4 regions of the Paenibacillus sp. sg306046 genome follow, and region 1 is predicted to be linked to each of the others. Evidence: riboswitches for the same ligand, from Rfam matches in the RefSeq annotation. Region 1 holds a riboswitch; each other region holds the start of a gene.
The links. Region 1 has a riboswitch for cobalamin ahead of AC6ROY_RS18255 (ABC transporter substrate-binding protein). Riboswitches for the same ligand answer to the same signal wherever they lie in the genome.
Positions count from the first base shown of each region.

Region 2: it holds a riboswitch for cobalamin, as region 1 does, so the genes downstream of both, AC6ROY_RS20950 (ABC transporter substrate-binding protein) here and AC6ROY_RS18255 (ABC transporter substrate-binding protein) in region 1, are expected to answer to the same signal.
Region 3: it holds a riboswitch for cobalamin, as region 1 does, so the genes downstream of both, AC6ROY_RS13760 (energy-coupling factor ABC transporter permease) here and AC6ROY_RS18255 (ABC transporter substrate-binding protein) in region 1, are expected to answer to the same signal.
Region 4: it holds a riboswitch for cobalamin, as region 1 does, so the genes downstream of both, AC6ROY_RS01650 (ABC transporter substrate-binding protein) here and AC6ROY_RS18255 (ABC transporter substrate-binding protein) in region 1, are expected to answer to the same signal.

Region 1 is NZ_JCAMRT010000018.1:76,375-81,816, forward strand. It holds gene AC6ROY_RS18225 (SRPBCC family protein) at 1-40, opposite strand, end outside; gene AC6ROY_RS18230 (hypothetical protein) at 247-543, shown strand; gene AC6ROY_RS18235 (single stranded DNA-binding domain-containing protein) at 824-1,315, shown strand; gene AC6ROY_RS18240 (hypothetical protein) at 1,466-1,777, shown strand; gene AC6ROY_RS18245 (histidine phosphatase family protein) at 2,014-2,565, shown strand; gene AC6ROY_RS18250 (DUF1284 domain-containing protein) at 2,570-2,992, shown strand; cobalamin riboswitch at 3,090-3,304, shown strand; gene AC6ROY_RS18255 (ABC transporter substrate-binding protein) at 3,552-5,141, shown strand; gene nikB (nickel ABC transporter permease) at 5,157-5,442, shown strand, end outside.
Region 2 is NZ_JCAMRT010000024.1:30,969-36,410, reverse strand. It holds gene nikC (nickel transporter permease) at 1-963, opposite strand, end outside; gene nikB (nickel ABC transporter permease) at 956-1,924, opposite strand; gene AC6ROY_RS20950 (ABC transporter substrate-binding protein) at 1,921-3,504, opposite strand; cobalamin riboswitch at 3,834-4,036, opposite strand; gene AC6ROY_RS20945 (methyl-accepting chemotaxis protein) at 4,090-5,013, opposite strand; gene AC6ROY_RS20940 (MarR family winged helix-turn-helix transcriptional regulator) at 5,168-5,442, opposite strand, start outside.
Region 3 is NZ_JCAMRT010000012.1:21,057-26,498, reverse strand. It holds gene AC6ROY_RS13775 (ABC transporter permease) at 1-634, opposite strand, end outside; gene AC6ROY_RS13770 (ABC transporter permease) at 631-1,689, opposite strand; gene AC6ROY_RS13765 (ABC transporter substrate-binding protein) at 1,671-3,293, opposite strand; cobalamin riboswitch at 3,393-3,584, shown strand; gene AC6ROY_RS13760 (energy-coupling factor ABC transporter permease) at 3,808-4,575, shown strand; partial or broken gene AC6ROY_RS13755 (energy-coupling factor ABC transporter substrate-binding protein) at 4,572-4,850, shown strand; gene cbiQ (cobalt ECF transporter T component CbiQ) at 4,928-5,442, shown strand, end outside.
Region 4 is NZ_JCAMRT010000001.1:390,047-395,488, reverse strand. It holds gene AC6ROY_RS01660 (hypothetical protein) at 1-476, shown strand, start outside; gene AC6ROY_RS01655 (hypothetical protein) at 734-1,297, shown strand; cobalamin riboswitch at 1,371-1,586, shown strand; gene AC6ROY_RS01650 (ABC transporter substrate-binding protein) at 1,804-2,829, shown strand; gene AC6ROY_RS01645 (FecCD family ABC transporter permease) at 2,830-3,873, shown strand; gene AC6ROY_RS01640 (ABC transporter ATP-binding protein) at 4,107-4,898, shown strand; gene cobT (nicotinate-nucleotide--dimethylbenzimidazole phosphoribosyltransferase) at 4,891-5,442, shown strand, end outside.

The DNA of each region.
Region 1 (5,442 bases):
TACGAATATCAGGGACAGGCTGGTTTGCAGGTGATGACATAACGGCGAATGCCTCCTTGAGAAGTTTAATAGGAAACCATTTGGTTTCATTTATTGTAAGAAAACGAAGGATGCTTGTCAAGGAGCGTTGAACAGCAAGCTGATTTAAATAGGAACGTTAGTTCTGTAAAATGTTGACATGAACTAAAAATATGATATAATAGATTTAACGAACAAATGTTCCTAGTTTGAGAGGGGTGTAGATCAATGAGTGCGGTTAATGTCAGATTTATCGAGCGGGATCATTTCAGACGTGTCATGCTGGAAAACAGCGAGTATGTAAGTGAGCAGCAAATTGAGCAGATTCTGAACGCGGTCGGGCGAACATGGGTGGATTTAACGTTCAAGTTTTTCGACAACGGGTCGCTGATAATTGTGGACAACGATACGGATCTACAGGTGCCCGTCAGTCAACTCAAGGGAGCAAGCTACGATTTTTACGTCAAGCAGCGAATCAAGATGATTAAGGAAAATTTGCTGGAAAAAATATTGCAGTCCGCCTGAGGTGCGGCGTGAAGCAGACCTGGCGTGACTTTTTATAAGAAGCCCTAATCCTCATCTCCTACGGGCAGACACCAGCACGGGCGCATTGCGCCTGTGTTATGTGTTAGTTAAAGCATTTCATAATGGCCGGTGGTGAAAAAACTGCGAAAGGAAAGCTTGGTTTACGATCCCCCATTTTTGGTTAACAATGACTTAACATAACCCGCGACCTCGTTTAACATCCACAACTTATGATAAAGAGGTAGGTGAGGAAGGTTACATTCGGAGGGGGACGATCCAGGTGAATCCCGTTGTGAAAATATATGCGTGTTGGCTGCTCCTGCTCGCCTTGCTGCTGGTCGCTGTACTTCCGCCGTCTGTTCAATATACATGGATGCAGCGCGCGTATGCTGCTGGAGCTCCGCTCGTTTCCCTGTTTGCCTGGAATCAACCTGTAGTCGCCGCTGCCCAAACAGATACCGTTGTGTTAAAGCCCAAAGCGGACGTGTATCCGCTGATGTCGGTGCTGGAAGCCCGGCATATGCTGGAGCAGCCTGTTTCAGTAGAAGGGATCGTCGTCATAACAAGCGAACCGGAAGCGCTGCCGCGCTCCGGCCAACGCCATATTGTCCGCTTGCAGGACGCCACCGGGGAGATCGTCATCGCCGCCAAGGGGCTGGAGGGTATCCGGTCCGGGGAGCGGCTCAAGGTGAGTGGATTTGTTGGCGATACCGCCGGTGTCCTTGAGCTGCGAGCCTACAAAGAAGATGTACTTAGGCTGGACGCCAAGTAAATGTTCGCGGCATGCAGCTTGCTTTCCGTGCTCGGAATGTTAAGCGGTTGCATGCGGGTGGCTGCCCCAAACCGATCAAGTATGGAACTTGAAGGAAGTAGTCCCGTATCATTCAAGTAATGATACTAAAAAAGCAAAGGACTGGTTTCGATGAGACTATCTCAAATTTTTATTCTGATCACTGCAATTCTGGAGGCAATACTCGGTATTCCGTTTATCGGCGGGACAATTGTTATTAGTTGGGCTTATATGCCTCTGGCAATCATGTTTGTTTTGCATGTAGTGACCCTCGCATTTGCGCTCAGGGAATATGGGCCTAAAATCGGCAGCATTGTCGGCATTTTGACTTCGTTGATTGCCTGGATTCCGTTTGTGGGCATGATCATGCATATCCTGACGGCGATCCTTTTGTTTATTTCCTCGTTCACCAGCGATTCGTACCGTAACCGGTCGTATCGTTAATTAAGCCGGTATTACCTGGCGACTAGGCTGAAGTTATCCCTTCAAGCTTTCGGTCCTGCGTCCTTCACACCGACCATCGGTTTTTGTCTCGTCCGTAGCTGGGCGAAGCAAATCATCGACGGTCTTTTTGTTCTACGCAAGCAGGACGCGAATAGCGGCTAAGGTTCTGCTATACTGGAAGCGGGATGCATTTCCCCTAATGGATTGCACAGCGTTGCAGGGAAAGGGATTTTACGATGAAAATTGGCTTGATCCGCCATTATAAAGTGAAGCATGCGTTGCCGACCTCAGGCTTCCTGAGTCCGGCTGAGATGAATAACTGGTTTCAGACCTATGACGCCTCAGACATTGAGCTGGGACAGACGGAGCTGCGGGACATCAATTGGAGCCGCTGCTATGTCAGCAGCATGGAGCGGGCGATCAGGACGGCCAAGCACGTTTACCAAGGGCCGATGGTCATCACGGAACGTCTGCGAGAGGTCGCCTACCCGGACTTTCACCGGATGTCCAAGCGGCGTCTGCACGTGCTCGTCTGGATGCTGCTGCTGCGCTTGACCTGGTACATCTTGCCGGGCTTGTTCCCGGAGAGCCGCAGGGACGTGCGTCGGCGGGTGGAGCTGATGCTGGATGATATTTTCGCTCAGGGCGAAGGGGATGTGCTGATTGTAAGCCATGCCGCCTTGATGATGGAGCTGCGCAGGGAGCTGCGGCGCAGAGGCTATCGGGGTCCTTCCTTCGGAACGGCGATGAACGGTCGGCTTTATGTATTTGAACCAAAAGGAGAGTGAGACGATGATCCGGCTGCGCGGGCATCATCTGCTTTGTTTGCTGGGATTTCGCGGCATGGGATATTCAGAGGACTTCTGTGTAAATATGACGGCCATCTATGAGCGGCTTCGTGTGGAGCCGGAGACGGTAATTGTTATGATCGAAGGCCCGGACGACATTTGCGCCCATTTTCCGCAGGACAAGCCGGATCATTGCCGCGGGGAGAGCGTACATGTGCGCGATGCGTTGGTTGTGCAGCGGCTCGGTCTGAAGCTGGAGCAGCCGATTCGTTGGTCGGAGGTGACGGCGATGCTGGCTGAACGGATGGCGCCGGACGATATTGGCCGGATATGCGCGTCCTGTCCATGGGAGCCGTACGGCGTATGCCGCGAGGGGGTCGGGATCATTAACCGTGGGGAACGTCTCCCGGCTGCGCCCCGCCGCTGATGCTGCGGCCATTCCTATATTGACAGAACATGTGTTCAAGCTTAACATAAGATGGTTCAGCTTCAGAGACGGTGCGCAACCGTCAGCTGTTATTTATTGAATAGGATCGAAAATAGGTGCGGGACCAAAGTGAAGGACGCTTTGATTCCGCTTAAAAGGGAAGTTCGGTGCAAGGCCGACACGGACCCGCCACTGTAAAGGGCGCTGCCGCAAGCAGCACCTTCCTCTCACAAACACGCCACTGGCTGCACGCCGGGAAGGTGTGGGAGCGATGCCCCAAGTCAGGAGACCTGCCTATTTTGACATCACTGTTTGACCTACGGTGTTTAGGGAGGTGGTTGGCAATGCGGATGGTGAAGAGGCTGGCCTTTCATCTGTTGTTCGGGCAGGACAATGGGGCATACAGGCGCAGACGTCGATTCCAGCAAGCATTTCTGACGGCTTCTCCAGCGTCGGGGATGCTTTTTTTGTACATGTATGGTCAAAACCTTTGTTTAATCAAGCTTTAATTTTGGTTTCAAGCCCACGTTCATGAAAGAAAATGAAGGAGAGACAAGCTATGCGGAAACCTTACAATAAACGAAGAGGTGCGGGGCTCGGTCTCCTGCTGCTGAGTCTGCTGCTGCTGTTTGCAGGCTGCACACAGGCCGGACAAGGGAACAGCGAGGCAGGCAAGACTGGTGACGCTGCAGACCAGGCAGGAGCCGAGACTCAGACAGGCAAGACGTTAACGATGGCCTATACATGGAATCCGACCGGCGTGGACCCGCACGGGGATAACAGCTGGGATGTGATGCGTTCAGGCGCAGGCGAGACGCTGATCAAGCTCGACGAGAAGCTGCAGCCGACCGCCTGGCTTGCGAAAGAATGGAAGCAGGATAATACTACGACCTGGACGCTGAAGCTGGAGCCGGGCGTCACGTTTCATAATGGCAAGAAGATGGATGCTGCAGCGGTCAAAGCATCACTGCTCCGTTCGATCCAGAACAGCCATCTCGCCAAAGGCTTGCTGATGGTGAAGGAAATCGAGGCGTCGGCGCCCGATCAGCTGACCATTACGACGACGCAGCCGAATGCGGCATTGATTTCCAGTTTGGCCGATCCGAGCGCCATTATTTTGGATACGGCCAGCATGGTCAACGAGCGCAGCTACCCGGCGATGACGGGGCCGTTCAAAATCAAGCAGTTTACAAAGGACGTTTCGTTGTCTGTGGAGCGTTATGACGCCTATTGGGGCAAGCCTGCCAAGCTGGCCGGCGCCGTGATGAAGTTTGTCACCGACGGTACGGCTCGCCTGATGGCGCTGCAGGCCGGTGAGGTCGATGCAGCAACCGATATTCCGATCGACAGTGTGGAGCTGGTCAAGAAAAACCAGAAGCTGGAGGTGCTGTCCGCACCGTCGGTTCGTACCCATATGGTGCTGTTTAATATGAATTCCACGTTGTTTAAGGTCGGCACGAACCGTCAGGCCATTGATAAGGCTATTCCGCGCGAGGCGATTATTCAGTCGATTATGCGCGGCTTTGGCACGAAGGCGAAGGGGCCGTTCCCGGATATTTTGCCATTCGGCAAAGTCGCGGAGCAGGCTGCCGGCCAAACGACCGAGCAGCTGCTGACGGCTGACGGCTGGAGCAAAAATGCGAAGGGCATCTGGGAGAAAAACGGCCAGCCGTTTCAAGCGACCTTGCTGACTTTCCCGCAGCGGCCTGAGCTGTCCGTCATGGCGGAGGTTATCCAAAGCGGGCTGCTCAAGCAGGGCATGACGGTCAATATCCGCAAGGTCGAAAATATTGATGCCGAGCTGGGCAAGCCGAACTGGGATTTGGCGATGTACAGCATGCTGACGGCACATACGGGCGACCCGCAGTATTTCCTGAATATTTTTTATCAGCCGAAGAGCGAATCCAATGTCAGCCACTACGCTTCCGAGCCGCTGGCAAGCATACTGGATCAGCTGAATGCGTCCTCGGATAACGCGAAGCGCAACCAGCTCGCCGTCCAGGCGCAAACGATGATTAACCAGGACTTGCCGCAATCCTTTATCGTGCATCCGGACAATGTATTTGGGGTGAAAAAGGGTGTGACCGGCTTTATTCCGCATCCGATCGAATATTACTACATCACCGCTCAGGTCGATATAGCCGGATAAAAGGTGGAACCAGGCATGCTGCGTTATTGGCTAGTACGCGTCGTACAGCTTGTGCTGGTGATGTACGGCGTATCGACGCTTACTTTTATCTTGATGCGGATTTCTCCCGGCGATCCGGCGCGTATTTTATTGACCACTCATAATATTCCGGCGTCCCAGGAGGCGTTGAACGCGCTCAGGGAAGAGCTGGGGCTTGTCGATTCGCTCAGTGTTCAGTACATGCGCTGGCTCAGCGATGTGTTTACCTGGAATTGGGGAACGTCGTATATGTCCAAGGAGCCGGTTATGCAGGAGCTGCTGA
Region 2 (5,442 bases), on a different contig from region 1:
TCCGGCCGCAGCGTCCGTCAGCTCCGCTTGCGCTTCCGGTCCAGCCGTCCGACCTGCCGCCGCCTCCAGCGCTGCCAGCACCCGGCGCCGCTTTCTTCTGCCGCCGAACAGACGCGGCATCTGCGCCGTTCGCGGCTCCAGCGCGTCTTTCAGCGTATCGCCCAAATAATTGGTGCCCAGCACCATCAGGAAAATGGTCAGCCCAGGCGCGAGAAACAGCCACGGCGCTTCCTCGATGTAAGCGCGCCCCTCATTCAGCATGGCTCCCCACTCCGGCTGCGGCGGGCGAATGCCGAGCCCGAGGAAGGACATCGAAGCGATGCTGAGAATGATACTGCCGATATCCAGCGTCACCAATACAAGCATCGGTCCCGTAATCGAGCCGAGAATATGCGTCCCGATAATTTTCCATGCCGGAATGCCGGAGGTTCTGGCTGCCTGCACGTACACGTCATTGCGCACCGATAACACGAAGCTGCGGAAAATGCGGGCAAAGGACGGCCACGAAACCGCCGCAACGGCAATCATCAGGCTGGTTAGACCCGGTCCCATCATGGAAGCGAGCGCAATCGCCAGCACAAGCTGCGGGAACGAAAACAGCACATCCATCAGCCGGGTAAGCGCCATATCGACCCAGCCGCCGAAGTAACCGGCTGCAAGCCCGATCACGAGGCTTAATGTAATAATCAGACTGACCGCCAGCAGCGACGCGCCCAGCGAAGCTTGGCCCCCGTGCATCAGTCGGGACAGCACATCCCGGCCGTAATTGTCCGTGCCGAGCCAATGCTCGCTGGACGGCGGCAGCAGCGCCTGCTTGTAATCGACCTTGAGCGGGTCGTAGTCGGAAAACCAGGCTGCGCCGACCGACATCACCGTGATCAGCACGATCACGCCCAACAGCATAATCGCCAGCGGATCGGATTTCAGCGCAAGCAGCAGACGTCCGCGAAATCGTTTATCCATGCGGTCCCCCTTGCTCCAGCCGAACCCGCGGGTCCATCCAGCGATACACAATGTCCACGATCAGATTCAGCCCAATATACACAACAGCCATCAGCAGCGCAAAGGCCTGAATGACCGGATAATCCCGCCCGGTAATCGCATCCACGACATAACGGCCGACCCCCGGCCAGGAAAATACGGTTTCAATAATGACCGTCCCGCCGATCAGCCCGCCTACGATAAGTCCAAACGAGGTCAGCACCGGCAGCAGTGCATTCGGCAGTGCATGCTTGAACAAAATGGTTCTGCGGCGCAGCCCCTTCGCTTCGGCCAGCATCATATAGCGCTGCGAAAACACCTGCAGCAGGCTCGTCCGCAGCAGCCTGGCTGTCACGGAGGACAGACCGATGCCAAGCGTCAGCGCCGGCAGCAGCAGATGCCAGGCTCCGCCCCGTCCCATCGTCGGCAGCCAGCCGAGCTTAACGGCGAACCCGTACATCAGCACCAGCCCGAGGAAAAAACTCGGCACCGACACGCCGATCAGCGCGATGACCCGCGTCACATGATCGGCCAGCTGGCGGTGGTACACCGCACCGGCGATGCCGGAAGGAATCGCGATCAGCAGCATAATCAGCAGCGCGCCGCCGGCCAGCTCCAGCGTAGCCGGGAACCGGCTCAGCAGCTCCTCCAAAATCGGCGTCCTGCTGCGGAAGGATACGCCGAGATCGCCGCGCGCGATTTTCCACAGCCAGGAGCCGTACTGGACGACAAACGGCTGATCCAGCCCAAGCTGCTTGTGCAGCGCCTCGGCATCCTTCTCCAGATCGCTCAGATTGGTGCTTGGATCAAACATCGTCAGCAAAATCGCCCGTGCCGGATCGCCCGGAATAAACCGGATCAACGCAAAGATAAGCAGCGTAATTCCAAACAGCGCAGGCACCGTCAACAGCAGCCGTATGGCCGTGTAGCGCAGCAGCTTCATTTTGTGAGGTACATGCCGGGTACGATTTTGGTTTTCAGGTTACTGTCGATCCCTTTCACCTTCGTCGTATAAGCGGCGCCCCAGCGTGTGTTGTTGAACAGATAAATAATGGGCACATCCTGCTGCACGAGCGTTTGAATCTCTTGAGCCAGCTTCACTTGCTTGCCTGCATCGAATTCGGACGTCAGCTGTTCAATCAACTTGTCCACCTCCGGATTGCTGTAGCCGCCGTAGTTGGACGCCACACCCGTATGATAATACGAATACAGCTGCCCGCCGATATCGCCGGTCGCCGTGCCGCAGGAGCAATACGTTGCGGTGTCAAAGCTGCCATCCAGCATCATCTGGTTGGACGCCGTCGTTTCGACCGGGTTCAGCACGATCTCAATGCCCACGCCTTTGAACTGCGACTGCAGCGCGACGGCCAACGGCTGGAACACCGTGTACGTGAGCATGCTGAGCTTCAGCTTCTGCCCGTCCTTGTTGGCGCGGATGCCGTCGGCGCCCTTCACCCAGCCGGCTTCGTCCAGCAGCTTTTCCGCTTGTGCGCGGTCCGTCTCGGCTCCGGTCGCAATCGCGTACGGCAGGCCAGCCGGGAAATGGCCGGTCGCCTTGGCGGCAAAGCCCCGGCTTACCCCTTCGATCAGCTCCTTGCGGTCAACCGCGAGGTTAATCGCCTGGCGAACCCGCTTGTCCTTCAGCGCAGGCACCTTCTTCATATTCAGCCACAGATTGGTCGTCTGGCCGATCGGGAAATACGTAGCGAATTTTGTGTCCTTCTCATAAGACACCCGCTGCTCAACCTCCACGTTCATATCGGCATCGGCGTCGCCGTTTTTCAAAGCAAGTAAACGCGCCTGCGCATCCGCGCCCAATCTGGCTTCGAGCCGCTGCAGCTTTGGCTTCTCGCCCCAATAGCCGGAGAACGCTTCAGAGATCAGCAGCTCGCCCGGCGTAAATTGCACAGGCTTCATAAAGCCGGTCAAATCCGCCTGCGTATTAAACTTGTCGCCCAGCCGCTCCGCTTCGGCCGTATTATGAATCGCAAAGCCATTCAGCTTGAACACAAAGTTAGGGTCAGGCTTCGGCGTTTTCATCAGCAGATGCTGGCTGTCCTTCACCGTAAATTCCACGCCGCCGATCTGCGAAGGGCCGCGTTTGTTCAGCTTCTGGTGACGCTCCAGCGCCGCCTTCACCGCCGCCGCATCCATTGCCGCACCGCTCCAAAACTTCACATTCGGCTGCAGCTCGATTTCCCACAACGTCGGCTCGACGTTTTTCCACGATTTTGCCAGCCAAGGTCGGATTGAGCCGTCGTCATTCAGCATGACCAGCGGCTCGGCGATGCCGTCGGACGTAATCCGTTGGGCATCAATATGGACCGGATCAAGCGAGCGCGGCATATTCAGCGTCACATATTTTAACACCTGCTCGGCCGCCGCCTCGGTGGAGCTTGCCCCGGATGGAGCAGGCGAAGCGCTTTCGCCGCCCGGCTTGGAGGAGCAAGCCGCCAGCAGCAGGATGATCAGTACTAGTGCGATGGATCTGGATGTTTTCCAGCTTCGTAAATCAGATGTCATGTCGAATGCCTCCCGGTTGCATTGAAGTTAGTTGCAGTTGATTGAACTTAGTCGAAGTTGATTGAAGTTAGTTGAAAGTTGAACATGGTTTTGCTGCCGTACTGCCGTTTCATCCGTATAACCTGCTGCAACGCCTCCTTAGATTTCACTGTGAACTTGCGTCTACGGCGTGAAGAGACCAAAAAAGGCATCTCTACCCGAAGAAATAAGGTAAAGATGCCCGCGTTATCGTAAGCAAACCCCGATCAAGGCCATTCATGAAGAAGTGGCCGCGTTCCCGAGGCAGGTCAACGCTTCTCTTAACACTTCCCTATCTTCCGTAGGTTAACGCAGTGTTGTCAGAACAGGCAGGTCTCCTGGCTCCGGAATTCACATCAGCAGCGGCCTTCCCGAATCCTTTCCAGGACCAGTGGCATTATCGCTGTGACTTCTCCGTTACAGTGGCGGGACCGCGTCGGCATTGCACCGAACTTCCCTTTTAAGCTCTGGCGTTTCTTACATTTGCCAAAGCACCCATTCCCACAATATGAAATTACATACTGCTCTATCATACACGAAAATCATAGATTTGCAATTGCCGGCCGCTTACATCTGGTTTAAGATTTTGGTCTGCTCGTCAAGCAGTCCGGCCGCTTCGCCGATGCTGACAAATTCGGCCACCGCCTGCTGAATCTGGCCCTGGCTGCTTACAATCGCTTCACGCAAGCTGAGCGAGCTGACATTCACCTTGCCGACCTGCTCGGATACACCCGCAATCGACGTTTCAATTTCTTGCGCGGCCGCCTGCACGTGCTCCGCCAGCTTCCGAACCTCGGTGGCTACGACTTGAAAGCCGAGTCCGTGCTCCTTCGCATGCGCAGCCTCGATAGCCGCATTGAGCGCAAGCAGATTCGTTTGCGAGGCAAACTCGCGGATCGTCAGCACGATGCGCCGGATAGAGCGAATTTTTTGCTCCAAATCGGATAACACGCTGCTGTTCAGCTCGTTATCGCTCACAACCTGATCCATCACGGCCGCTACCCGTTGACTGCGGCTTATCCCTTCCGTCGTGCGGCCAAGCAGATCCGCCGCCATCCGCTGCAGCTCGCTCGTCAGCCCGGCGGCCGTCCGCTCCCGCTCCGAGATATCTGTCGCTACCTTCAGCACGGCCACCGTTTGGCCGTTCGGGCCAAGTACCGGCATGTAGGTCGCTTCCAGCCAAATTTGCGCGCCGTTTTTGGCGACGCGGACAATTTTCTGCTGAAAGGCGACGCCTGCACGCAAGTTGCTCCAAAGCCGCTCGTAAGCCGGGCTGTTGACGAACCCCGGCAGGCAAAACTGCCGGTGCAGCTTGCCGGGCAGCTCTTCGACCTTGTAGCCCATGGCGCTGGCAAACCGTGCGTTGGCCCACAGCACCTCGCCCTGCAAATTAAATTCGATCATGGCAAGCGATTGCTCCATCGCTGCCAATACAGCCTGATTTTCCAGCACTTGCGTGCTTGTCGTTGCGCCTTGCTGCTTGTCTGACATGGCTGGCTCTCCTCATTGCGCCGCTTCTGTTGGCGGTCGGCTTTAGTTGATATGCTTGCTCTTGCATTCCTGATCAGCCGCGCAGATGACCGGCCGGCCCTGGATGCCGGCTGGCGATCAAGGATGGCAACGATCATCAAGCCGCTGCTGCGGGCTACGACTGCGTATCCGGCTGTTCATGCGACCGGAATTCCAGCAAGCCTGCCCGGGTCACCTCGTCCCGGTGAATTTCGGACAGCTCCTCCAGCAAGGTCATCCCGCGTTCGGTCAAGCGCACAAATACGCTGCGCCCATCCTCGGGATTCGGAAATCGCTGTACCAGCTCAAGCCCCTCACAGCGCTTGACCAGCTCGATGCAGGCATGCGGAGTAATTTGCAGCCGCTCGGCCAGCTCCTTGGGCGTCGCATAATCGCGCTCGGGGAAGCCCA
Region 3 (5,442 bases), on a different contig from region 1:
ATATATGGCGGGTCGCGATCCAGACCCGCGACCGCCCGAGCTGCCGCGAAATTTGCACATATTCCGCAGAGCGCAGCTGCAGCACCTCCGTCCGGATCAGGCGCGACAGGCTCGGCCAGTGCGTGAGCGCTACGCCGATGATGACCCCTTTGGCGCCGCCGCTCAGCACAAAGGCAATCAAAATCAGCGTCACCAGATGCGGCACGCTGAGAAACAGGTCGATCAGCCAGCTGACGACACGGTCCGCCGCCCGTCCGAGCGTCGCCGCCGCCAGTCCAAGCAGCGCGGCAATCAGTACGCTGACGACGCCTGCCGTCAAGCCGACCTTGATGCTGAGCGCCAGCCCCTTGAGCGTTCGTGTCAGCATGTCCCGCCCCAGCCAGTCGGTGCCAAACGGATGACTCCAGGACGGCGCAAGATTGCGCAGCTCCAGCTGCGACACCAGCTGTCCGCTGTCCAGCAGCTGTGCGCCAAGGGCAACCAGCAGCAGCAAGCCTCCGGCCGCTATCGCCGAGCTTAGCGCCCGTTGACGGCCATACAGCCGGCCGGGCGCGAACCCGGCGGACGATAGCGGCTCCAGCGCAGCGCGTGCGCCCTGCGGAAGCTCTGTTGTCTGCTTCTGCTTCTGCTTCATAGCCGGGCCTCCTCCCGAATTCGCGGATCAATGAGCCGGTATGCCAGATCAGCGAGCAGATTGCCGATAAATACAAACGTAGCGCTGAACAGCACGATGCCGAGCAGCAGCGGCACATCGCCCCGCAGCCCGGCCTCAACGGTCGCTTGGCCCAAACCCGGATAAGCAAATACTTGCTCCGCCAGCACTGCCCCGCCGAACAGCTCGGAAAAAGACGTAAACTGCAGCGTCACCGCAGGCAGCGCCACATTGCGCAGCCCATGACGCCAGAACAGCGTGAATCCCCGCTCCCCGCGCGCTCTCGCAAATAAGACGTAGTCGCTGTCCATCACCTGAATCAGCTTTTGCCTCGTATGCAGCGCGATGCTGGATATGCCGACCACGCTCAGCGTCAGCGCAGGCAGCAGCATATGCCGGATGCGGTCGGACAACGTAACCTGCTCCGCCAGCACCCCCGCAGGAACACCGAGGCCGACAGGAAACCAGCCGAGCCAGACGGCGAACACCAACAGCAGCAGCAGTCCGAGCCAAAACGTCGGCGTAGAGGACAACGTATAGCAGTACCAGCGAATCAGCCGGTCCAGCCACGTATCCTTCCGCATCGCCGCCAGCGCGCCAGCGGCGAACCCGACCAGCCCCGACAGCGTCCAGGCCGCCAGCATCAGGGCGCTGGAGCTGAGAAAACGCTCGCCGATGACCTCCAGCACCGGCTTGCGGTACATCATGGACTCGCCGAAATCTCCCTGCAGCAGCGCCGCCACCCAGTTCAGGTAACGCTCCAGCGGCGGACGATCCAGGCCCCAATAAACAGCAATCGCCTCGCGCTGCTCCGGCCCGACCTTGAGCAGGTCCGCGCCCACATAGGCCTGGATCGGATCAATCGGCGAATATTCGACCAGCATAAACGAAATCGCGCTGACCGCCGCCAGCAGCAGCGCCAGCCGACAGCCTTTGCGCCCTATGTACGCAAGCAGACGGGCAGTCGCTCCATGGCGACCGCCCGACTGTCCGCGCTCTGGCTTGTCCGCCGGGCGGGTTATTTCGTCCATCGCCATTGCTCGATGTTATCCGTAACCGGCCAGCCGTGACCATGCGGATGAATCGGCTGCTTGCCGATATCCAGACCGTTTTTCACCAGATACAGATGGTCGATGTTAACGAGCCATGCCCATGGCGCGTCACCCTTGGCGCTCAGTCCGGTTTTGCCGTCCCATTGCGCCTTCTTCCAATAGTCCATCGCATCCTTCTCCGTCGTAGCCCGCAGCGCCTGCGTCATATAAGCCTCAACCGTGTCATTGCTGTAATACCCCGGATTAAAATATTCAACCCCTTTATATTTCGCGCTGTAGACATGATACATTTCGAGCGGATCATGGCTGCCCCAGCCAAACATGACCGGATTGGCATGCATCTGCTTTTCAATTTCATCCCAGCTTTTACCCTCGGCTTTCACCTGAATGCCGATCGGCTTCAGCATATCGGCCGCCGCAATCGCCAGCGATTGGCGTGTGACATCGCTCGCCGGGTAAATCAGACTGAATTGCGCCTTCAGCGCGCCCTTCTCACGAACGCCGTCGCCGTCCGCATCTTTCCAGCCGTCCGCCTCCAGCAGCTTTTTCGCTCCTTCAGGATCGGCGTCCGGAATAACCGCCTCCGGGTTAAACCACGGCAGCCCGTCGTTGACCGTATAAGCCGGCGTCCCGTGACCTTCCAATACGCCCTGCACAATCGCCTTGCGGTCCAGCGCCCGGTTGATCGCCTGACGGATCGACAGCTCGGCAGTCACGTCGTTGCCGATCGGATAGCCCTCCTTCGTTTTGCCGCCGGATTTCACATAAGGGAGCATAATGCCCCGGTTATCCACGGAATGCGCCGCTACCATCTGCATCCCGCTGACCGACTGTTTGCTGAAGGCCGCAGGGATATACGCGATATCCACCTTGCCCGCCTTCGCCGCCGCATAGGAAGCATCCTCGTTCAGAAACAAAAACGTCAGCTTCTTAAAATACGGCTTCGCGCCGTAATAGTCAGGGTTTGCCTCGACGATCACCTGCTGCCCTTTGTCCCACTGGACAAGCTTGTACGGGCCGGACCCGATCGGCTTGGACGCATAGTCCTTGCCATGGGCGTGCTTCGGCACGATGCCCGTGGCGACAAGCATTTGCGCAAAGGTTGATTGCGACTCCTTGAGCTTGAATTGAATCGTATAGTCATCCGGCGTTTCCATCGACCCAAGGTTCGTGAGGTCAATCGCCGAACCGCTTTTACCGGCGGCTTCGAACGTATATTTCACATCGGCAGAGGTTACAGGTTTCCCATCGGAAAACTTGGCATCCTTGCGCAGCTGTACCGTCCAAACAAGACCATCCGCACTCAGCTCATAGCCGGTTGCCAGATCATACCCGATTTTCATCTCATGGTCGCGCTTTAACAAGGTGCTCTGGAAAAGCGGCGAGCCATACCGGCCCCAGCCTGTCGTCGGATCAAAGCCTGTCTCCGGTTCTCCCCCTACAGCGAGCATCAATTGCTCCTGCTGCGCGGCCGAGCTGCTCTCCGTCGCTTGCCCCGGCGCCTGCGGCGTCGGCTTGGCCGTACATCCGGCTAACCCGATTGCACAAATCAAGCCGGCCAACCCTAATGAACGAAAACGAAACCTCACGACCGTACCACTCCCTTTTTCTATACAAGTAACATGAAATATAAAAATAGTAACACACTCGATAGACAAAGTCACTAGATTGTGATATGTTTCAAGTAAATTTGCTTTACAGAGCCAGGTGCCTTTGCCAGCAGCAAAGGGTAACAGGGAATCGGGTGCAACTCCCGAGCGGTCCCGCCACTGTAACCGGAAAGCGTTCTCTCTGCATGCCACTCGGATATGTGATCCGGGGAAGGCGAGAGGCCGCGTTGATCCGGGAGCCAGGAGACCTACCTAGCTTCTGCACACCCGTTACCCTTCGCGGAAAGGAGAGGTGTACGAGCCACACAGCAGCGGTCGCATGCCAGTGATCGTTATTTGTGACGTTATCGTACCGGCAGCCAACTCCGAGATGGATTGGCTTATTTGTGTTTTGTATGGGTAATTTGTTTGGCATGGGCGATTTATGTAAGTTAAAGGTCGATGTTTAGCAGTTCCTGTTTATGAGGTTCCTTAACGAAACGGAGGATGTACAATGAAACGGAAGAAGCTGGCCGGTACGCTGCTTCTCATTACAGGCTTTACGCTGTATTTGCTGCTCAATGAGCCGCAAACCGCCAGCGCCATGCATATTATGGAAGGCTTTCTGCCTCTGGGCTGGGCGATTTTCTGGTGGGCGATTTTTATTCCCTTCTTTATACTCGGCCTGCGCGCCTTGGTCCGCATTACACGGGAAACTCCGGAGCTGAAGCTGATGCTCGGCTTGGCCGGAGCGTTTACGTTCGTGCTTTCGGCGCTGAAAATTCCGTCCGTCACCGGCAGCAGCTCGCACCCGACAGGCACAGGGCTTGGCTCGGTCATGTTTGGTCCGCTGCCGATGAGCGTGCTTGGCTCGATTGTGCTGATGTTCCAGGCGGTGCTGCTCGCCCATGGCGGCGTGACGACGCTGGGCGCCAACGCCTTCTCGATGGCCGTAGCCGGTCCATTCGTCGGCTATGCGGCCTACCGCTGGCTGATGGCGGCGACAGGCAAGCAAAAGCTGGCCATTTTCACCGCAGCCGCGCTGGCTGATCTGAGCACCTATGTCGTCACATCCCTGCAGCTGGCGCTTGCTTTTCCGGCGGAAAGCGGAGGCATGCTTGCTTCCTTCGCCAAATTTGGCGGCATCTTCGCCATCACGCAAGTTCCGCTGGCGATCAGCGAAGGGCTGCTGACCGTGCTGATCTGGAACTGGCTGCAGGCGCACAGCACCGAGGAGCTGTCGCTGCTGCAGCGGGCGATGAAAGGAGGACGCTCCCAATGAAAAGAAGCACCCAAAACTGGCTCATTTTGATTGCCGTTGTGTTGCTGGCCGTGCTGCCGCTGCTCTTTGTCCAGGGCGAATTCGGCGGCGCCGATGGCGCAGCCGAGGAAATGATCGGCACACTGGCTCCGTCGTATGAGCCGTGGTTCTCCTCCTGGTTCGAGCCGCCGGCCGAAACCGAAAGCATGCTGTTTGCGCTGCAGGCCGCGATCGGCGCGGGCTTGATCGGCTACGTCATCGGCTTGCTGCGCGGCAAGTCGCTGCAGCATGGCAAAACCAACGACTCCACCACCGGCTCCAACTCTACCGCCAGCGGCAGCAAGAACCGCAAGCGCCCCGACTCCGCCCATTTATGATTCGCCGGATCGACGCGTATGCGTATTCGAACAGACTGCGCTCCGTCTCCCCCTTGGGGAAGGCCGGCTTCGCAGCCGTTCTTTTTTTAGTGTCCTACACCGCCCACCCAGTCGTGCAAGCGGCCGTGTTCGTCTGGATGGGGTTCGGCATTGTCGGCCACGCCCGCATTCCGCTGCGATTTTACGCCGCCCTGGTCGGTGTCTCCCTGCTGTTTTATGCGGCCAGCCTGCCTGCGCTCGTGCTGGAGCTGGATCTGGCCGCCGGTCAGCTGTATGTATCCGGCAGCGGACTTGCGCGTGCGGCAGGCTTGCTGTGCCGGACAGCGGCCTGCTTTTCGGTGCTGGCCTTCCTCATTTTGACGACGCCGGCTTCCAGCCTGTTTCAGGTGATGGACAAGCTGCGGGCCCCCCGGCTGGTGACCGAGCTGATGCTGGTCACGTACCGGTTTATCTTTTTATTCGCCGATACCGCGCAGGAGCTGTACGAGGCGCAGCAAGCGCGCGGCGGTCA
Region 4 (5,442 bases), on a different contig from region 1:
GAGGTATCCAGGCGTGGTTCAAAAACATAGGCACGGTTGCTGTAGGCTTGGGCGCGGTCAGCTTCTCCTGGTTCTGGTTCAAGAAAAAGCTGAAATCTCCGTCGCTGCTGGTGCGAAAAGCGGGGAAGCTGCTGTACGCGGCTCATAAGCTGCTGGGCTGGCTGACGCTGCTGGCCGTTGCAGCTCATGGCGTTTATTTTCTCATTGCGAAGCCGGGGAGCCGTGATATTTATTCCGGCCTGGCCGGATTTGTGATTCTGCTGACGCTCGCCGGGTACGGTCTGTTCCTGAACAAAATTCGCAACAAATGGATGCGGGTGGCGCATCGCACGCTCGGTATATTGTGGGCTCCGATTTTGCTGCTGCATGCGGGTGGATCAGCGATCGTGGCGGTTATAGCGAGTCTGGCGTTATGGGGGGTGGTATGGCTGCTGGAGAAAAACAAGCAGGGCGTCGCGAGGGAAAACACAGCGTGAACATGAAAGCTCGCTGCAGAGCTTTTGCCGGACAGCCTTCGGCTAGTGACAGCAAGCAATCGGTCGGTCGCTTTAAAGGAATAAGCATCCTATCCAAAATAGGCGTGCTTATTCTTTTTTTCAGTTCAGACCGCTCAAGCGCTTTCTGCCGAAATAATTTTGATCCGAAGGAATCCGATATGGTAAGATAGGTCGATGAGAAGGTTAAGCGGATTGCATACTTAGCTGACAAACTTGTCGGATGGAGGGAACGGGTCTTGAGGAAAGGATGCTGGCTGCTCTGTATAGGCTTGCTGCTGGTGCTCGCGGGCTGCGGCGGACCGAAGGCGGATGTGCCGATGTTTATGATCTCGAAAACCGGAATTCCGGGCGAAGTGGCGGAGAAGCTGCAAACGGCGCTTGTTGCCAATGTAGGGGAAACGCCAACCGTGTCGATTTCGGCATCGCCGATGTTTTCAATGGAAAAATTAATCGTTGAAATTGCTGCTGGGGAAAACGGGATCATTGTCGTTCCAGGCGAGCAATTCAAGGGTCTGGGGATGCAGGGAGGCTTCGTGCCGCTGGATGAGCTGGCGAGCGCGGCGGACTTCCCGGACGGAGTGCTGGAGGTTCCGATCGAGGATCGGGACAGCAAGTCTTCGAAGGCGGCGGACAAGCCTGCTCCCAAGCTGGAAAAGCATCTGTATGGCATTCCGCTGGAACAGACGAAGTGGTTTACGGAGCTGAAGCTGAATGGCAAGGATTTGTATGCGTTTATTCCGCAGAATGCGAAGGATATTGAGAAGGCCAAGCTGGTGATGAAGCACATTGCCCAGAAGTAGCGGATCGGCTCGGACCGACGTAATGCGACAAGAGCTTGCGAAGGCTTGGCTGACGGCTATAAACAAATGGTATGACATGAAATACGGCACGGGTGCCCGGAGACGACACGGCAACGGAGAAGTCTTCGGGTTAAAAGGGAAGCCGGTTAAAATCCGGCGCGGTCCCGCCACTGTAATCGGACGATAAGCTCCCCACATGCCACTGTCGGCGCGGCCAGCGACGATGGGAAGGCGGGGAGCCGGCAAGGAGTCCGTAAGTCAGGAGACCTGCCCGCCGCCGGTACGGCTAGTTCCTTTCGAGGAAAGGGAGCGGCAGTGACAAGGCGGTGACTGGTTGGTCGGCGGGTAAAGGATGCCCGAAGACGGACCGGCGCGTAGAAGTCTGTCCTCTGCTCTGGACTTTGGTCCGCAGGCAGAGGTTTTTTTGTCTGGCTTTTGTTGTAAACGGGGGCATGCCAGGGTGGGATCAGCTTAACGAAATGCACAAGGTAGGAGTGAGAATAAGGATGGATCATCTGTTGAAAAAAAGAAGCCGCAAGCTGCTGAACGCTGTGCTGGGCTTGGCGCTCGCGGCAACGCTTGCCGCTTGCGGAGACAAGGCTCCGCCGACCAATGCGCCCAACCCCGGCGTATTGGTCGATCCGCCCAAAGCGGAAAGTGGCGCGCAGCAAGGCGCAGCGCAGACGAAGCGAACCGCTTACCCGCTCAAGGTGACGGATGCGACGGGCAAGGAGTTTGTGTTTGAGAAGGCTCCGGAGCGGATTGCGTCCACTTCGCCGAGCGAGACGGAGATGCTGTTTGCGCTTGGCCTGGGCAGCAAGGTAGTCGGGGTATCCGATTATTGCGATTATCCGGCTGAAGCGAAGAGCAAGCCCAAGCTTGGCAGCATCACGAAGCCCAATGAAGAAGCCTTGATCGGCGCGGGTGCGGACCTGACGCTGACCGGGGTGTCGATGAAGCTGCCGACCGTGGAGAAGCTGCGGGAGCTGAAGGTCAATTTGTTCCAGGTGCAGCCGAAGACGGTTGATGATGTGATGAACAATTTGCTGCTGATGGGGCAAATTTTCGACCGTCAGGCGGAGGCGCAAAAGCTGGTCGATCAGATGAAGGCGGACCGGCAGCAGGTCGTTGACGCGGTGAAGGGGCTGAACCCGGAGGAAAAAAAGAAGGTGCTGATCGAATTTTCTCCAGGCTGGACGGTTGGTTCCGGCGAATTTCTGAGCGAGCTGATCGACATCGCGGGCGGCATCAATGTGTATGCGTCGGAGAAAGGGTATGTCAAGCTGAGCGAGGAGAAGGTTATCGCCGAAAATCCGAAGGTCATTCTTTACCCGCGTAATCTGATTGATGACAGCTCGAAAAAAACGCTGGATCAGCTTATTCGCGAGCGCAGCGGCTGGGAGAAAATCGACGCCGTGAAGGACGGCAGGCTGGCCGGCGTGGATAAGGATACGACAGTTCGTCCCGGTCCGCGAATTACGGAGGGCTTGAAGGAAATTGCCAAGGGCATTTATCCTGAATTGGTGAAGTAAATGAAAAAAAAGCTGATCGGCTGGGGGCTGGCTGCGCTTGGACTGCTGCTGCTTGTCGTTACGATCGCGTTGTCGGTTGGCTCGGTCCGGGTGCCGTTTGTTCATGTCTGGAGCATTCTGCTTCATCACTTCCCAGGCATGGACGGGCGGGTTGAAGCGGCTTGGCCGGCTTCCTCGGAGCAGATCGTCTGGAAGGTGCGGCTGCCCCGGATTGTGCTCGGTATGCTGGTGGGGGCGGCGCTTGGGCTGGCCGGCGCGGCCTTCCAGGGCGTGCTGCGCAATCCGCTGGCTGATCCGTACACGCTGGGCGTGTCCTCGGGAGCGTCCGTCGGCGCTTCCTTTCTTATTTTATTTGGACTGCAATATGCGCTGGGCGAATGGAGCGTGCCTGCGGTTGCCTTCTGCACAGGCGCTGTGTCGCTGCTGCTCGTGCTGCTGCTGGCCCGGACGGACGGGAAGCTGAAGATCGAGACGGTTATTTTATCGGGTGTGGTGCTGCAGGCGTTTTTATCGGCGATCGTGTCCTTGATGGTGTCGATGTCCAAGCAGGTGATTAATGAAATTATTTTTTGGCTGATGGGTAGTCTCGCGTTGCGCGGCTGGTCATATTCGCTGCTGCTGCTCCCGTATTTGGCGGCGGGGCTGCTGCTGCTGCTCGGCTATGGCCGGGCGATGAATTTGTTTGCGCTCGGTGAACGGCAGGCCGCCCATCTGGGGGTGCCGGTGGAGCGGACGAAGCTGGTGGTGCTGGTAGCTTCGACGTTAATTACGGCGGCTGCGGTGTCGGTGGCCGGAGTTGTGGGCTTCGTCGGGCTGCTGGTGCCTCATTTGCTGCGGCTGCTGGTCGGCCCCGATTACCGCTTGCTGCTGCCGCTGTCCGTCATCGGGGGCGCGATTTATGTGCTGCTGGCCGACACGCTGGCCCGGACGCTGCTGGCGCCTACCGAAATTCCGCTTGGTGTCGTAACCGCATTTATGGGCGCTCCGTTTTTCGCGTATTTGTTGAAGCGGCGCAAGCGACTGGCACGTGATCAGGGAGCTTGAGCGGGCAGGCGCACGCGGGGCAATCGGAGCATTAAGCGGCGGTTCATAGTGGTCGTGGTAGCCTGGGCCAGTCAGAGGCAGCCACAAGGAGCAAAAGGGAAGCTACCAGGGGAGCCAAAGGCAGTCGGAGACGGGGAAGCTGGTCAGAAATGAGTAGGCGGACAGAGCGGCTTCGTGTCAATGAAGAGGTTCAGCTGAAGTCCATCAGAGGTGCGAAGGGGGCGGAGGAAGCCGTGATTGAGGTGGCGGTTGAGCGTCTGCAGAAGCGCTACGGGACGCGAGTCGTGCTGGACGGCGTGCAATTTACGGTACGGCCGGGTGAATGGCTATGTATTCTCGGCCCGAACGGCAGCGGCAAGACGACGCTGCTGCAGCTGCTGTCCGGCGTATTGCCGGCCAGCGGCGGTCAGATCACCTTGAACGGTCAGCCGGTTGGAGCCTATTCGCGCAAGGCGCTTGCCCGGCAGATCGCCGTGCTGCAGCAGGATGCGCTTCCTCCGGTCGGATTTACGGTACAGGAAGTGATCGAGATGGGGCGGTATCCCTATCAAAATTGGCTCGGCGACGAACGAGGCGATTCGGCCGGGCTGATCGAGCAGATCATCGGTTCGCTGAAGCTGGAGCCGCTGCGCGATCAGGCCGTGGAGCAGCTGAGCGGCGGCGAACGGCAGCGGGTCGCATTGGGCAAGGCGATGGCGCAGGAGCCGCAATTGCTGCTGCTGGATGAGCCGACAACATTTCTGGATATCGGCTACCAGGTGGAGCTGATGGACAAGGTTCGCCGCTGGCAGCAGGATCGGGGCATGACGGTTATTTCCGTGCTGCATGATCTGAACTTGGCGGCGCAATATGCGGATCGGCTGCTGCTGCTGCATCGCGGAGCTGTCGAGGCCATTGGCGCACCGCAGGAGGTGCTGGAGGCCGATTTGCTGGAGCGTGTCTACGGGACGCGTCCGCATGTGCTGGCTCATCCGGACAGCAGTGTTCCGCAAATTTTAGTAACTGGGGGAAAACAGGATGAGTAGCACGAACTGGAAAGAAGTCGCGTCAGCCATTGTTCCGCTGGACGCTGAGGCTGTGCACAAGGCAGCCGCACGGCTGGACAGCCTGACCAAGCCGCCCGGCAGTCTGGGCCGTCTGGAGGAAACGGCTCGGCAGCTTGCAGGCATTACGGGCGAGCTGACCCCGGATCTGTCGCGGAAGGCCGTCCTTGTGATGGCTGGCGATCATGGCGTGTGCGAGGAAGGCGTCAGCGCGTTCCCGGCCGAGGTGACGCCGCAGATGGTATTGAATTTCCTGAACGGCGGTGCAGCGGTTAATGTGCTGGCGCGTCACGCCGGAGCCGATGTCGTTTGTGTCGATATCGGGGTCAATGCGGACTTGAGCCATCCGGAGCTTGTGTCGCGCAAGGTACGCAAAGGCACAGCCAATATGGCCGTTGGTCCGGCGATGACGAGAGCCGAAGCTGAGGCGGCGATTGCTGTCGGGATCGAACTGGTCGGCGAGCTGGCTGAGCAGGGCTATCGAATGTTTGCGACAGGCGAGATGGGCATCGGGAATACGACGGCC